Regions from separate parts of the Mycolicibacterium aromaticivorans JS19b1 genome, predicted to be linked through region 2. Evidence: predicted binding sites of a transcription regulator. Region 2 holds the regulator's gene; the other holds the start of a gene.
What was found. Region 2 encodes LexA, which represses DNA repair genes until DNA is damaged. Its sites were predicted from a motif close to CGAACANNTGTTCG; they were not measured.
Positions count from the first base shown of each region.

Region 1: Y900_RS19915 (CoA transferase subunit A) is a predicted target of LexA. The motif match lies at 2,745-2,758, and genes of this name have one in related genera.

Region 1 covers NZ_JALN02000001.1:4,162,537-4,166,669, forward strand. Annotated here, with positions in the region: gene Y900_RS19900 (aldehyde dehydrogenase family protein) at 1-811, opposite strand, end outside; gene Y900_RS19905 (DUF1330 domain-containing protein) at 886-1,179, shown strand; gene Y900_RS19910 (3-oxoacid CoA-transferase subunit B) at 1,181-1,846, opposite strand; gene Y900_RS19915 (CoA transferase subunit A) at 1,846-2,607, opposite strand; gene Y900_RS19920 (IclR family transcriptional regulator) at 2,785-3,543, shown strand; gene Y900_RS19925 (methylmalonyl-CoA mutase family protein) at 3,640-4,133, shown strand, end outside.
Region 2 covers NZ_JALN02000001.1:522,814-526,946, forward strand. Annotated here, with positions in the region: gene Y900_RS02510 (PhzF family protein) at 1-190, shown strand, start outside; gene nrdR (transcriptional regulator NrdR) at 197-661, opposite strand; gene Y900_RS02520 (LysM peptidoglycan-binding domain-containing protein) at 751-1,233, opposite strand; gene lexA (transcriptional repressor LexA) at 1,447-2,106, shown strand; gene Y900_RS02530 (LGFP repeat-containing protein) at 2,124-4,133, opposite strand, start outside.

The DNA of each region.
Region 1 (4,133 bases), 3.6 Mb from region 2:
TCGACTTGCCGCCGAGTTCCAGCAGGGTCTTCTTGACCGTCGAGGCGCCGGCGGCCAAGATCGCCCGCCCGGTGGCGGTGGACCCGGTGAATGTGATCATGTCCACCCGCGGATCGGCTGACAAGGCCGCGCCCACCTCGTTGGCGTTGGAGGTGACGACATTGAACACCCCGGCGGGGATGTCGGTTTTCTCGGCGATGATGCGGCCGAGCTCGGTGCCTGACCACGGCGTCAGCTGCGCGGGTTTGAGGACCACGGTGTTGCCGGCCATCAGCGCCGGGACGGTTTCGGCGATGTTCAGGTAGAACGGCACGTTCCACGGGGTGATCGCGCCGACGACGCCGACCGCGTCGTACTGGATCTTGCGCCGCGCCGGGCCGAGCTGGGTCTCGTGGATGCCGGTGTCGACCAGATAGTCGAAATTGCGGCCGTGGTCGGCCCAGTGCTTCACCTCGGCGATCGGGCTCTCGATCTGAGAGCCGCTGACCGATACCGGACAGCCGACTTCGGTGATCACGATGCGCCGCAACCGTTCCTGTTCTTGGGTGAGCGCTTCGTGTAGCTGGTTGACGCAGTGGTAGCGGAAGTCCAGATCCCGTGACCAATCGCTCTCGTCGAAGGCTCGGCGAGCGGCGGCGGTCGCCCGCTCGACGTCGGTGACGGTGCCGTCGGTGGCCTGCCCGACCACCTGCTCGGAGGCCGGATGCTCGACGTCGAACAAGGCTCCGGAGTCGGTGTACCGAAGCTCGCCGTCGATGAGCATCCGTGGCTCGCCGGCCAGCACGCCCGTGTCAGCGTCGACATTGGTCATTGCATTTACCCCTCGTGGCGTGGAAATCTGTCACCCGAAATACGAGAACCTGATTCTCACACGAGAGGAACGCCATGGCTATGGCTTCTAAGGGATACGTCATCTTGACCGAGGAAATCCATGACCCGGAGGGGATGAAGGCCTACGGAAAGGCCGCGGGCGCCGCGATGGGCGGGGTCAAGGTGCTCGCCGTCGATGCCAAACCGCAAGTGCTCGAGGGCAATTGGCACGGACACCAGACCGTTGTGCTGGAGTTCGAGTCGGTCGAAGCCGCGCAGTCCTGGTACGACTCGGACGCCTACCGCGCCGCGCGCGAGCTGCGGCACGCCGCCGCGACCACCAACGCGGTGATCCTGTCGGGCTTCTGACCTAGCCCGACAGCTCGACTCTCAGCTCGGGTTCCGTCGCGGCGACGATGTCGTCGGTGCTCACCCCGGGTGCCAGCTCACGCAGCACCAACGTGCCGTCGCCGACAACGTCGATCACGCCGAGATTGGTGATGATCCGGTCGACGACTCCCACACCGGTCAGCGGCAGCGAGCACTGTGTGACGATCTTGGGGTTGCCCGCGCGGTCGGTGTGCTCCATCAGCACGATGACGCGGGCCGCGCCGTGCACGAGGTCCATTGCCCCGCCCATGCCCTTGACCATCTTGCCCGGCACCATCCAGTTGGCGAGGTCCCCGGTCCGGGACACCTCCATGCCACCCAGAACCGCGGTGTCGATGTGACCGCCGCGAATCATGCCGAACGACAACGCCGAATCGAAGAACGCCGCCCCGGGGAGCACGGTCACCGTCTCCTTGCCGGCGTTGATCAGATCGGCGTCGACCGCGTCGTCGGTGGGGTAGGGGCCGGTGCCCAGGATGCCGTTCTCGGAGTGCAGGGTCACTCGCACTTCGGGCCGCAGATAGTTGGGGATCAGAGTGGGCAGCCCGATGCCGAGGTTGACGTATTCGCCGTCGACCATCTCCGCGGCCGCCCGTGCGGCCATCTGGTCGCGGGTCCATCCCGTCGCTGTCGTTGCGTCAGTCATCAGTTCGCTTCCTCCGCGCGGACGGTTCTCTTCTCGATGCGCTTGTCCTGCGCCCCGGTGTGCACGATCCGGTTGATGAACACGCCAGGCAGATGCACGGTCGCCGGGTCGATCTCGCCCGGCTCGACGAGCTCCTCGACCTGCGCGATGGCGATACGCCCGGCCATCGCGCACAGCGGGTTGAAGTTCATCGCCGACCGGTTGAACACCAGGTTCCCTTCGGTGTCACCGCGTTTGGCGTGCACCAGCGCGAAATCCGCGTTGATCGACTCTTCCAGCACATAGCGCTTGTCGCCGAACACGCGAGTCTCCTTGGCCGGCGAGGCGATTGCTACCGAACCATCCGGTGCGTAGCGCCACGGCAACCCGCCGTCGGACACCGCGCTGCCGACGCCTGCGGGGGTGTAGAACGCGGGTATGCCGGCCCCGCCGGCGCGCAACCGTTCGGCCAAGGTGCCCTGCGGGGTCAGCTCCACTTCGAGTTCACCGGCCAGGTATTGCCGGGCGAACTCCTTGTTCTCGCCGACGTAGGATGCGGTAATCCGGCGAATACGCCTGTCGGACAACAGGATTCCCAGGCCATAGTCGTCGACCCCGCAGTTGTTGGAGAACACCTCGAGGTCGCTCACGCCCGCGTCGAGCAGCGCCTGAATCAGTCGGTCGGGAGTCCCGCAGAGGCCGAAACCGCCGACGGCCAGGGCGGCGCCGCTGGGGATGTCGGCTACCGCGCTGGCTGCCGACTCGTACACCTTCGAAGTCATCGTCCCTTCCCAAAGCCAGTCGGCGTCCACTGAGTAAACGCGCATGCGTGCCGGGTTCCCACTCAACAAGTACCGTCTTGAGCAGTCAACCCTGTGACGCAAACCCCCGTGAAGATGTCCGCAGTGCGGTAATCGATCGATCAGGTGTCCGTTCAATGAACGCTAAGATCATCGTCCGTGACCGACAAACCCAATGTGGTGGCGCGTGTCGCCGCGTTGTTGGGTGCGGTCGGGGCCGCGGAACCCGCCGGTGCATCGACGACGGAGGTCGGCAGGGTCGCTGCGCTTGCCCGCCCGACGGCGCATCGATTGCTCAGTTCGCTGGCCGAGGTCGGGCTGATCGACCGGGACGCCAAGACGGGGCGATGGCTGCTGGGGCCGGAGATGTATCTGCTCGGCGCCGTTGCCGCCAACCGCTACGACGTCACAGACAAGGCTCGTGAGGTGGTCGCCCGGCTGGCCGCCGAGACCGGTGAGAGCGCCTTCTTCTCCGCCCGGCGCGGTGACGAGACGGTCTGCCTGCTGAGCGTCGAGGGAAGTTTCCCGCTGCGGTCCCACGTCCTGCGCGAGGGCATCAGGTTTCCCCTTGGGGTGGCCTCGGCGGGGCTGGCGATCCTGAGCCACCTGCCCGCCGACGAGGTCGACGATTACTTCTCGCGGGCGCTGCCTGCGGCCCACTGGGGTGACGAGCACACCGAGGAGTCGATCCGGCAGAGGATCGAGGCAACCCGTCTCACGGGATACGCGGTCAACCCGGCATTGATCGTGGAGGGCAGTTGGGGAATCGCGGCGGCGGTATTCGACCAGAACGGCCGGCCGGCGTGGGCGCTGAGCCTCACCGGGGTGGAAACCCGCTTCAAGCCCGACCGGCGCCAGGAACTCGGCACGCTACTGCTCGAGCAGGCGCACGTGCTTTCCGGGCGGCTCAGCTCGTAGAGCTGTAAGCCTCACCAGCACTTTCGGCCGATTGTGCACACGACTTGCCCAAAGCGGTATTGGCATTCTCATAAACTGCAAGTACGGTATCCACCGATGGACCACCTATCCCACACGTCGTCGGGGATCCCACTGGAGCCGGTGTACGGACCGGCCGACCGCAGTGGCGATCCTCCCGCGCCGGGCGCGTTTCCGTTCACCCGGGGCAACTTCTCCAGCGGCTACCGCGGACGGTTGTGGACCTTCCGCCAGTATTCCGGCTTCGGCACCGCCGAGGAGTCGAACGAGCGCTATCGCTACCTGCTCGAGCAGGGCGGTACCGGACTGTCGGTCGCGCTGGACCTGCCGACCCAATGTGGCTACGACTCCGACGATCCGGAGTACGGGGAGGAGGTCGGCCGGGTCGGCGTCGCGGTCGACACCCTCGCCGATGCCGAGATCCTGTTCGACGGGATCCCGTTGGACGCCATCAGCACCAGCTTCACCATCAACGGGACGGCCGCGATCCTGCTGGCGTTCTATGTCGCCGCCGCGGAGAAGAAGGGTGTGCCGCGCGAAAAGCTCACCGGCACCATCCAGAACGACATTCT
Region 2 (4,133 bases):
CGCCGCCGATCTCGGGGTGCCGGAAGATGAGGCCACCGGATCGGCGGCGGCACGGGTGACCGATTACCTGAGCCGCGACCTGACGATCACACAAGGCAAGGGATCGCAGATCTTCACGACGTGGGACGCGCAAGGGTGGGTGCTGATCGCCGGCCGAGTGGTCAGCGACGGTGTGCGACAGCTGGATTGAACTTGCTCAGCCCGACGTGCCGACGGACCGGTGGGCGCGCAGCGCCTCGATCTCACGCTCGAAGTCCTCGGCTGAGCTGAACGAGCGGTACACCGACGCGAATCGCAGATAGGCGACCTCGTCGAGTTCACGAAGCGGGCCGAGGATGGCGAGTCCGACCTCGTGGCTGGGGATCTCGGGCGAGCCGGCGGCCCGCACCGTGTCCTCTACTTGTTGGGCCAGCAGATTGAGCGCGTCGTCGTCGACGTCGCGGCCCTGGCAGGCCCGGCGAACGCCGCTGACGACCTTTTCCCGACTGAACGGCTCGGTGACGCCGCTGCGCTTCACGACCGCCAGAACCGCGGTCTCCACGGTGGTGAAGCGCCGGCCGCACTCCGGACAGGAGCGGCGACGCCGGATGGCCTGGCCCTCGTCGGTCTCGCGGGAATCGACAACACGAGAGTCCGGGTTGCGGCAGAACGGACAGTGCATGACCGCTCCTTCGCTCAATGGCCCGATACGTCGAACCACTGAGAGCCTACCTGCGCCCTCCGCGGGAGCGGCTGCGGCCAGCACGGCGGTCAGCCGATCGGCGCGATCAGCGTCTGCCCGGCGTCCAGCGACGCCGATTCGAGCTTGTTCAAATCGCGGATGCGCTGCACCACCTGTCCGGCGGGCGCATCCGGCGCGACCCGTCCGGCCAGCTGCTGCAGCGTCTCCCCCGCCTGGACCTGGACGACGGCGAGCTGGTCCGGCATCCGCTCGGGGGCCGCAGGCGTGGCGCTGAAGTGGCCGACCATACCGAGCCAGAGCGTGATCAACGCGGCCACTCCCGCCAGCGCGATCGTGACTGCCGTGCTGACCGGCCTGCGTGTGTGCGACGCCCGCGAGAACGCGACACCCGTGCCCGGGTACCGCATCGGCGTGACAGCCGGCCGAGCCGGGTGCGGCCGGTGCGCGCGAACACGGGCCGGACGGCGCCGAGCAGGGGAAACAGGCGCGCCGGCCGTCCGCCGGTACACCGGTGCCGAGATGTAAACCTGTCGATCATCGATGACTGTCACGTCCGTGTCCTTCCTTCAGGGCCGCCCCGGTTCGCTCTTGTGTTCGAAATATACTCGATCATCCGTTCGAAACCCGAACATGTGAGCGAGCGTGTTCGAAGAATAAATCCGGCCACCGACAAGTTCTGCTCCGCCGGCCGCCGAGAACACCGAATCGCGACACGGTCGAACAAATGTTTGAATTTTGACGCGGGCCCGGCTAGATTCGGCCCCATGAGCGAGCGCAGTGAGACATCCGGGCTGACCGACCGGCAGCGAACCATCCTCGACGTGATCCGCGCCTCAGTCACCAGCCGCGGCTATCCCCCCAGCATCCGTGAGATCGGCGACGCCGTCGGGCTCACGTCTACGTCATCAGTGGCCCACCAGCTGCGCACCCTGGAGCGCAAGGGCTATCTGCGCCGCGATGCCAACCGGCCGCGCGCGGTGGACGTCCGCGCAGCCGACGATGCGGTGAGCCACGTGCGCACCGAAGTCGCGGGTTCGGACGCGCTGCCCGAGCCGACCTTCGTGCCGGTGCTCGGACGCATCGCCGCAGGCGGCCCGATCCTCGCCGAGGAAGCCGTCGAGGACGTGTTCCCGCTACCGCGCGAGTTGGTCGGCGACGGGTCGCTGTTCCTGCTCAAGGTCGTCGGTGAGTCCATGATCGACGCGGCGATCTGCGATGGCGACTGGGTCGTGGTCCGTCAGCAGAACGTAGCCGACAACGGCGATATCGTCGCGGCGATGATCGACGGCGAGGCAACGGTGAAGACGTTCAAGCGCACCAGCGGCCAGGTCTGGCTGATGCCGCACAACCCAGCGTTCGACCCCATTCCCGGTAACGACGCCGCGATCCTCGGCAAGGTCGTCACCGTTCTCCGCAAGGTCTAGCGGAGGGGGCGAAAGCCTCACTCCGCCTTGTGGAAGCCGTTCGCCTGCGCGAGTTCCTCACTGGCGAACCACACTTCGGGCACGGTGTGGTCGTACAGCGCCGAGTCCGGGGTGTAGTACAGCCCCGAATGTGTGTTGGCCTTGACCACGTAGCCCTCTGGCGCCTGATACGGATCCGAGAGCGGCAGGTGGATAGCCGGACGATTGGCTGCGGCTTCGGCATGCACGTCGGACTGCAGGACTTCCGCCGGCTGCGTGGAGTCTTCTTCCTCGACGTCGACGACGTCGGACTCGACGATCTCCTCCGGTGCCGGCTCGGGCTCCGGGGCGGGCTCGGGCTCGGCAGCGCGACGTCGCCGTGGCGTGCCGAGCTCTCCCATATCGAGTCGCCACATCGATTGCGACTCACCAAGATTCACCGCCGCATGGCGGCCTGAATCACTTGACTCGTCGTCGATGTCCTCGATCTCGGCGTACTCGAGTTCCGCAGGCACCTCGTCGGCCGCACCTGCCTCGTACCCACCGGTTTCGGCGGCCTCGGCGGGGATGCGGGTTGGCGTGGTGTCGATGGAGTCCTGGTCGCCATCGAACACATCCTCGGGTCCGGGCTGCGACTTCTCGTCTTCTGTGGGCGCCCAGCCGAAGCCCGGCGCAGCGGCGACCTGCGGAACGCCGCCGTCGGGGTACGTCGAGAAGCGCGAGGCGGCCGCGGCGTCAGCCTCACCGGCGACCTCACTGGGCCAGTGATCGTCGTCGTCGTAGTCCGAGTCGTCGAAGTCGTCGTCGATCTCCTCGCCGCCGCTGCGGCGGCGCTGCAGCCACAGCACGCCCAGGCCGATCACGGCCAGCAGCAACAGCACCGGGACGATGATCAGCAGCCACCACCAGTGGAAGGCGAAACCGTTGCCGGACTTGGCCCCCGCGGGGCCGGCCGGCCCGGCGGCCGGAACCTGAACGCCGGACAGCGAACCCGCGAGCTCCGGCGGTTTGGTGGTGAAGGTGTTGCTGGCCTTGTTCCAGGAGATTTCGCCGCCGCTGAACTTCTGCGTCACGGTGTCGCCGCTGATGCTCTGCTCGCCGGTCGGTACACCGAGCTTGCCGGTCGCGCCGCCCAGCTTGGCCCAGGCGGCGTTGATTGCGCCGCGCACCACGATGGCGCCGTTGTCGGGCGTCCAGAAGATCACCGGTTTGTCGGCGGCACCGAAGGTGCTGACCCGGCTGTTGGGCGCGCCGCCGTCGGCTTCGGTCCCGGTCGGCCAGCCCAGGTCGCCGGTCGGCCCGCCCTGCGCCTCGTACTTGGCCAGGATCGCGCCCGTCACCGCATGCGCGCCGGTGGCCGGTGAGTAGAAGATCTTGCCGCCCGCGTAATCCTGGGTGGCGCCGTCGGTGCCGAGGGCCTGCTGCGGTCCTTGGCGGGCACCGAGCGGTCCCGCCAGCCCCCCGGCGGCCCGCCACGCCTGGTTGATCACCGTCGTCGCGTCGGTGGGCACCTCGACGCCGGCCACGTTGGCTGCGAGCTCGGGTGGCACGGTGGTGAACGTCTTCGCGGCCGTGTCATAGGAGATCTCGCCACCGGTGAACTTCTGGCTGATCACAGTGCCGTTGAACGTCTCGTCCTCGGTGGGGACGCCCATCGTGCCCGCCGAGCCGCCGAGCTTGTCCCACGCGGCGTTGATCGCGCCGCGTACCACCCACGCGCCGGTGGCCGGTGTCCAGAAGATGGCCGGTTTGTCGCTGGCACTGAACGTGCTGACCAGGCTGTCGGGCCCCACCAGACCCGCGACCGCGTCGATGGTGGGGAATCCGAGGTCGCTGTCGGCTGCACCGCCGAGCGCCTGGTACTTGTCCAGGACCGCCCCGAAGAGCAGGTGGGCGCCGGTGGCCGGGGTGAAGAAGATCTTGCCGCCGCTGAAGTTCTGGGCGAATCCGTCGCCGACGGCGTAGACGTCGCCGTCCTTGGTGCCCACTGGAGAACCATCGCCGCCCGCGGTCTGCCACGCCTGATTGATGGCGTCCCCCGCGTCGGT